2 regions of the Lysinibacillus sp. NPDC096212 genome follow, and region 2 is predicted to be linked to the other one. Evidence: riboswitches for the same ligand, from Rfam matches in the RefSeq annotation. Region 2 holds a riboswitch; the other holds the start of a gene.

Region 1 (4,222 bases), on a different contig from region 2:
AAAAGTGAGCGTGGCTTTACGTTTGTTGAAATGATCATTGTTTTGTTTATCGTTATGTGTTTGTCAGCGGTTGTCGTAAAGTATTCGGTTAAAGCAGAGGAAACTAGGGAGCTTGAGCGATTTTTTACACAAATTCAATTAGATCTGCAATATATACAAACGTATAGCATGCACCAAAGGGAATACATTTCGATGAAGTTTGAGAGTTCATCAAAAAGATATATCATTAAAAAGGATTTTTATACAGAATTATATGAACGTCCTTTTCCTAAAGGGGTTGAAGTCATTCTTTCTTCAAGTTCAATTACCACGATTATTTACAATTACAATGGAAACGTTATGACCCCAGGGACAGTTTATTTTAAAACGCCTCAAGGCACTAAAAAGGTTGTGATTACGTTAGGGCGAGGGAGATCGAGAGTTGAATGAATCTGGTTATTCATTTGTAGAAACAATTTTATCAATCGTCATTGTTATGTTATTATGCACGACATTAATACCGATCAGCTATATGATGAAATCGACTCTTTATAACAAGAAGTTAGAAGTTATCGCAGCTGAAACGGCCTATGAAGGCTTAAAGCGTTATCGCTATTTACAGCAAATGGAAGGCACTAACACCGTTGAAAATGTAGATTTTCAATGGTCTATGAATGGACAGGGGATATGTGTAAGTTTTCAAAATACACGAGAATTACGTAAAAAATGTATACAACTGACAGGTGAAGTAGATGAATGAACGAGGCTATACATTATTAGAAGCGTTATTTCAATTAGTTGTTTTTGTGCTTATTGCACACCTTGTTGTGTTTATTATGCTCTGGTTTGCAGAAATGAAAACAACAGTACTATCTGATGAACAATCAAAGTGGGAGCTTTTTGTTTATGATTTGAATATGTATTTAAATGATATTTCTTCATTTACGATTCGACAAGACCAAAAGAGAATAACCTTCCAGGAAGGACTTACTATTCATTCTATTGATTGTTATAGCAATTTAATTCGTGATCAAGTAAATGGTGGTCATGTACCAATGCTAATTGGTATTAATAAATGTAGGTTCCAATTTGAAAAAGATATGTTAACAGTAGCTGTTGAACTTCCAAGTGGTATCAAAAAGGAGCGAACTTTCTATGTTCCAGTTATTGAAAAATGACAGAGGGGCTATTTTTTTAATCGCAATTGCATTATTATTTTTTGTAACTACTTTTGTTCTTACGTATTGTACGTCTTATGAGATTCAGTTTCGAACATATAATGACCTAGAAAAGCTGAATATTCGAGCTACGATAAATTTATTAGGACAAATTTTGTCAGACAGTGTAGAATCGTAGTTATAAGAAGGTGATTCGAATGCGAAAAATATATTTAGTTGGTTTTATGGGCTCCGGCAAAAGTGCGTTAGGAAGACGTTTAAGCTATTTGTTAAAGATGCCATATTATGATATGGATCATGAGATTGTTCGGCAGCAGGGAATGACAATTCCACAGATATTTGAAAAATATGGAGAAGCACGTTTTCGGGAAATAGAAACAGAATTTTTGAAAAATTTCCGAGACGAAGCTTGTATTATTTCAACAGGTGGTGGGGTAGCGATCAATGCTGAAAATCGAAAAATAATGAGACGCAGTGGGCTCGTGTTTTTTTTAGATGCGACATTCGAAGATATATACAAACGAATACAGCATGATCCGAACAGACCAATAGTACAGAGTTCAACGAAAGAGGAGCTAGAGAAGCTGTATCATTATAGAAGAAGATTCTATCGTGAAACAGGACATATACAAGTGTTAACAGAGGGCAGAACACTCCGCCAAATTCTTGAGTATTTAGTATTCCAAGTCAAAAGGTTAAAAGGCGAACATTGATAAAAATTAATGAGTTGAATGTTCGTGTTTTGATATAGATTAAAAAATGATTGCCTTTTCAATGCAATTAATGTTAGGATATAGACAAATAAGTAACTGAATGTTCATTGAATACTAAATAGTACCAAGATGAATCTTGGGCGGATGATTGTGCGGGGAGAGCACGTGTAGACGTCACCGAAGGAGCAAATAACAAAATGTTATGAATCTCTCAGGTAAAAGGACTCGTACAAGACGCAACTCTGGAGAGAGCTGTAGTACTACAGCCACCAAAGGGGAAAGCCGGCTGATTGGCATTGTAGTAATGCGAGCCAGTCTGGTGTAACTTTCAGGTTTAAGGACAGAGAATCCCGAAAAGGGGTTCGTCTGTCTTTTTTTATGTCTAAATGTTTTGCTAATGATGTTAGTTCCTATTTCTTAATTGAATGAACAAACAGGGGAAGCATGATGCATTAATAAAAGCAGACGAACTACTACCAGTAAAAAATGTAACTACCATTAAGGGGGCAAAAATAATGACGAATGAATTAAAGCGTACACCTCTATTTGAAGAATATGCAAAGTATGGTGGTAAAACAATCGACTTCGGTGGATGGGAATTACCAGTGCAATTCTCTTCTATTAAAGAAGAGCATGATGCAGTACGTAATCGTGCTGGCTTATTTGATGTATCACATATGGGTGAAATTTTAGTAACTGGACCTAATTCACTAGATTTTTTACAAAATCTTTTGACAAATGATATTTCAAAAATTGCAGTAGGTCAAGCGCAATATAATGCAATGTGCTATGAAGATGGTGGCGTTGTTGATGATTTATTAACGTATAAATTAGCAGACAATCATTATTTATTGTGCGTAAATGCGTCAAATATTGAAAAAGATTATGATTGGATGATGGAAAATCAACATCAATATGATGTGACGATTGACAATCAATCAGATGCTTATGCACAAATTGCCTTGCAAGGACCATTAGCAGAAGAGGTTCTTCAAACATTAACAGACACTGATTTAAAAACAATTAAATACTTCCGTTTCCAAGCAGACGTTGAAGTTGCTGGTCATAAAGCATTAGTATCTCGTAGCGGTTACACAGGAGAAGATGGTTTTGAATTATACGGCTCTCCAGAAGATATTAAAGCTTTATGGAATGAAATTTTAGAGGCTGGAAAAGACAAAGGCGTTGTTCCAGCAGGTTTAGGCTGCCGTGATACACTTCGTTTTGAAGCAGGTCTTCCATTATATGGGCAAGAGCTATCAGCAACAATTTCACCTCTAGAAGCTGGTATTGGTTTTGCTGTGAAATTAAATAAAGAGGATTTTCTTGGTCATGATGCATTAGCTGAACAAAAAGAAAATGGACTTTCACGTAAAATTGTAGGTATTGAAATGATCGATAAAGGAATTCCTCGTCATGGCTACAAAGTGTTTAAGGATGGTAAGGAAATCGGTGAAGTAACAACTGGTACACAGCTTCCTTCTTCTAAACGTAATGTTGGTCACGCGTTAATTGACAGCCAATTCACAACTATCGGAACTGAATTAGAAATCGAAATTCGTGGTAAGCACTTAAAGGTAGTAACAGTTGAAACACCGTTTTACAAACGTTCAAAATAAAAGTTGAAAAGAGGGACCTACATTTATGAAACATCGTTATTTACCAATGACGGAGCAAGATAAACAAGAAATGTTAGACGTAATTGGCGTATCCTCAGTTGATGAGTTATTTGGGGATATTCCAGAAAAAGTACGTTTTAAAGGCCTATATGATATTAAAGAAGCAAAATCTGAATCAGCTTTATTAAAAGAATTAACGGCACTTGCTGCGAAAAATAAAGATACAAATGCTAACGTATCGTTTTTAGGTGCAGGCGTATACAACCACTATAAACCAATTATCGTGGACCATGTTATTTCTCGTTCAGAGTTTTACACAGCGTATACTCCATATCAACCAGAAATTTCACAAGGGGAATTACAAGCAATTTTTGAATTCCAAACGATGATTGCAGAGCTTACAGGTATGGATCTTGCAAACTCTTCTATGTATGACGGAGGAACAGCATTAGCGGAAGCGGGTATGCTGGCAGCTGGACATACACGCCGTAAGAAAATTTTAGTATCTGAGGCGGTTCATCCTGAGTATCGTGATGTCGTTGCTACATATGCATACGGTCAATCCATTGAAATTGTTACTGTTCCACAAAAAGATGGTGTGACAGATGTAGAAGCTTTAAAAGAACTAATTGATGACAATACGGCAGCTGTTATTACACAGTATCCTAACTTCTTTGGTCAAATAGAGGACTTACAAGTAATTGGCGATATTGCACATGAAGCAAAAAGTTTA
Region 2 (4,222 bases):
TTGCTACCGAGTGGAATATGAATATTTTTTAATCAATATGAAAGATGACTTCGTAAATGGACGTAGTCATCTTTTTTGTGATTTTACTTCGCTTTCGCACAATAAATAAAGCCCTGAATAGGTACACTTTCTTTAAAAGTGTCACTATTCGGGACAATTCATTTTACCGTATTAGTTCTTTCTTTTCATTTTATAAATAATCATTAGTATGATAAACCAAATTGGTGTTAACAGTAATGCGGTACGTGTTGCCTCTGAAATGAACATGACTACTAATAGAAAAGCAAAGAAGGCAAGTACTAAATAGTTCACGAACGGAGTAAAAGGTGCCTTGAAAATCGATGCTTCATGAAGTGCGCGATTTTTACGTTTATAAATGATATGAGAGATTAATATAATACTCCATACCCATATAAAGCAAATAGCACTAATCGTTGTAACAACACTAAAGGCGTTTTCAGGCATTAATTTACTTAGTAATGCACCAGCGGAAACTACAATTGCAGAAACAACGAGTGCGTTACTTGGCACACTGTTTTTATTGAGCTTTGCAAACTTTGGCGAAGCTTGCTTGTTGTTCCCAAGATTAAAAAGCATACGGCTAGTAGAAAATAAACCACTATTACCGGCAGAAGCGGCAGATGTAAGTACGACAAAATTAATAATACCTGCAGCAATTGGAATACCAGCTAGTGTAAATACTTGTACAAATGGACTACTAGAGGCAGACATTTCATTCCAAGGATTAATGCATAAAATAACAAATAATGCCCCTACGTAGAATAATAAAATGCGTAATGGAATTTTGTTAATGGCAGAAGGAATATTTTTTTTAGGATTGGCTGTTTCAGCAGCAGAAACCCCTACTAACTCGACACCAACAAAAGCGAAAACAACCATTTGGAATGCCATTAGGAAACCGTGTAAGCCGTTCGGGAATAACCCGCCATGTGCCCAAAGATTTTCAACAGAAACTGTGCCAGAGCTTGTTTGAAAACCTGTAAATAACATGAATACTCCAATCACAATCAGTGCCACAATTGTAATGACTTTTATAAGTGCAAACCAAAATTCTAGTTCGCCAAATAGTTTTACAGTTAATAAATTCAACATTAATAACAGTACTAAACAGCCAATTGCAGGCACCCATTGTGGTATATCAAACCAATATTGTACATAAACGCCGACAGCAATAATATCTGCCATAGCGGTCATGATCCAGCAGAACCAGTATGTCCAGCCAGTGATGTAACCTGCCCAAGGTCCTATGTATTCGGATGCAAAATCAGTAAACGATGTATAGCCAGCATTCGATAATAATAGTTCACCTAATGCCCGCATAACAAAAAATAAGGCGGTTCCGACAATGAGATAAGCAAAGATAATGGAAGGTCCCGCTAAAGCAATGGCTTTGCCTGATCCTAAAAATAAACCAGTACCGATTGTTCCACCAATCGCTATGAGCTGCACATGGCGATTTTTTAATTCACGTTTTAATTGTTGTTGTTCCACGTTAATCCCCCTCAAAGATACGTAAAAACTATGACTGGAAAATAAAAAAAGAGACTAGTAGTGACACTAGTCTCGTAAATGACAGAATAACAAATACCAATTGCGGATGTTGTATGTAAAAAAAGAAAACATTCGTGTGGTATAGCTTTCATGTTGAAAGTTGATATTACTCCTCTGTCCTTTTGCCTGAGATAGTGAACCCTTCGGCGACGCAAAATGCGCTCTCTCCAGAACTGCTCCTGCTATAGTGTTATCCATAGCATTCATAGCTTATATTGTATGTCTGTATGACATTATTTTAAGATATTATAAATCCTATCAGTGCCTACTTAATTATTCAAGGATAAATTTCAGACATTTTCAGAAAAAAAGAAGAATGGAGTTCATCTAGGTAAATACTTTACGAAAAATAGTATTTTTAGACATATGTAAATTTAAGGATAATGTTTTAATTCGCGGTATATGGAGTTGGAAGAGATGAAAATTGGAACTAGCTTAGGAAGCGGCTCGCATTTTGGTAAAGGAATGTGAAAGAGAGTATGTATCTTTCGTTGCTTTAACTTACTCCAACTAACTTGTCAGACATTAAACAAAATATATAATATAGTAGAAACTCAGAATTTTTTGCAAAAAGTAAACCATCTCATAGTCATTTGAGATGGTTTCTTTTAGTTTAAACAATGTGATATAGGTAAATATAAATAAATTTACTTTGTTTCCGTGAGTAGATTTATTTATATTAGTCACTAATGTCTTATTGATTTTTTAATTTTGTTTTTTGGACTTTATTTTACCTGTCCAAGTACGGAAGCCGCCTTGAAGTTGGTAAATTTGGTTGTAGCCACGTTTTTTAAGAAATAAAGCAGCACGTGAGCTACGGCCTGTATTTTGACAGTATAAATATACTGGTAAATCTGGGCGGATTTCTTTGTGACGTTGACGTAGAGTAGTTGAAGGAACATTGCGTGCACCAAGGATGTGACCAGCATCAAATTCTTTTTGTTCACGTACGTCGATAAGCTGTGCTTTACGATAGCCTTCAATAAATTGTTCTTGTGTTAGGTTTGTTACGGCTTTTTTTAGTCGTAGGGCGTTAATGCCGATATAAGCAATTACAACTACTAAAATAACACCGATTGTGATAAGTATGTTCAACAAAATTTCTTACCCCTTTCTATCTTCTTTATTATTATAAAAGATGCGCTAGCGATAGTCCAATGAGTTTGATAAAATAAATTAGATTGTGGCTAGAATTAATTTATCTCTATTTATATGGATTTTATTAGTGAACTGTCACAGTATCTTTCCACTATTTTCTTGGATTAGGGTGGTGGATACTTTCATAAAGAATAGAACTTAAAGCAGAGTGTCAAAATTTTGAGAAGCATTATTTTTGGCTCATAACAAAGAATTGGATAACATTTGTTAAAATGAATGCCATATATAAGGTGACTTATTTTGTACACTTTCGCTAAAGTTTAATTAAATATTTGTAGGAGATGAAAATATGACAACTTGGTATTTTCTAAATTCAGGGAAATGTAGCCCTTCTTTTAATATGGCATTAGATGAAGCATTACTTGATTGGCATAGTGAAGGTTTAATTCCACCAGTTATTCGTTTTTATGAGTGGGAGCCAGCAACACTTTCGATTGGCTATTTCCAGCAGGCGAAAAGAGATATTAATCTAGAAGCGGTACGAGAACAAGGACTAGGCTTTGTTCGTCGTCCAACAGGTGGTAGAGCTGTTTTACATGAACATGAATTGACATATAGTGTCATTGTTTCAGAAAGCTATCCAAATATGCCTGAATCAGTGACAGAGGCGTATAGAGTGTTAAGTGAAGGTATATTGAAAGGTTTTCATAATCTAGGTATGGATGCTTATTTTAGTGTACCTGATACAGAAGAACAAAGAGCAGACTTAAAGAAACCAAAAAGCGCAGTTTGCTTTGATGCGCCAAGCTGGTATGAGCTTGTTGTAGAAGGTAAAAAAGTAGCGGGTAGTGCACAAACTCGTCAAAAAGGTGTTATTTTACAGCACGGAGCTATTTTACTTGATTTAGATCAGGAGAAATTATTGTCTGTTTTCAATTTTTCAAGTGAAGAAGCGAAGGACCGCATGCGTAGAAAGATGCCAGAGAAAGCGGTTGCTATCAATAACCTTGTCAAAGAACCAGTGACTATTGAACAATGTGTGACAGCTTTTCGTGATGGTTTTGCAAAATCGTTGCAAATTGATTTAAAACCATTTACACTTTCTGAGGAGCAATTAGAATATGTACATGCACTAGAAGAAAAAAAATATGCATGTGATGATTGGAACTTCAAAAAATAAAAAATGGTATAAGAAAAATATTTTTTTATCGTTCAACCCTTGTAATAACAAGCAGTTCGGATTCTATTCGAAATTGCAAGAGTTGAATTAAAAAACTATATATAGTATCTTTTTTAAAGAAACATACACAATATGTAGTGTTTAACGACACATGATATTGTGTATTTATTATTGTAATGCAGAAAACAAGGGAGGCAAAACGATGGTACTTACAAATCATCAACCCGAAGTAAACAAATTTGAACAGTTAAACAAAGATATTGAACAATTTCCACAGGTTCATCCTGTAACACCTAATATGCACATAACGCATAAAGGTGTATCTAGACTTGTGATGATCGATCGCTACTCGTTTAAGGATACGGAGAAGAA

The links. A riboswitch is a leader RNA that binds a small molecule or an ion and turns the genes downstream of it on or off. The one in region 2 is predicted to bind glycine.
Region 1: it holds a riboswitch for glycine, as region 2 does, so the genes downstream of both, gcvT (glycine cleavage system aminomethyltransferase GcvT) here and ACIQ7T_RS25655 (amino acid permease) in region 2, are expected to answer to the same signal.

The regions. Positions count from the first base shown of each region.
Region 1 is NZ_JBIWFQ010000006.1:140,880-145,101, forward strand. Features, by position in the region: gene comGD (competence type IV pilus minor pilin ComGD) at 1-429, shown strand, start outside; gene ACIQ7T_RS08540 (hypothetical protein) at 422-739, shown strand; gene comGF (competence type IV pilus minor pilin ComGF) at 732-1,157, shown strand; gene ACIQ7T_RS08550 (shikimate kinase) at 1,355-1,870, shown strand; glycine riboswitch at 2,015-2,107, shown strand; gene gcvT (glycine cleavage system aminomethyltransferase GcvT) at 2,386-3,489, shown strand; gene gcvPA (aminomethyl-transferring glycine dehydrogenase subunit GcvPA) at 3,515-4,222, shown strand, end outside.
Region 2 is NZ_JBIWFQ010000040.1:21,363-25,584, reverse strand. Features, by position in the region: gene ACIQ7T_RS25660 (glutaminase) at 1-32, shown strand, start outside; gene ACIQ7T_RS25655 (amino acid permease) at 172-1,512, opposite strand; glycine riboswitch at 1,677-1,753, opposite strand; gene ACIQ7T_RS25650 (rhodanese-like domain-containing protein) at 2,278-2,667, opposite strand; gene ACIQ7T_RS25645 (lipoate--protein ligase family protein) at 3,020-3,850, shown strand; partial or broken gene ACIQ7T_RS25640 (ribonucleotide reductase N-terminal alpha domain-containing protein) at 4,053-4,222, shown strand, end outside.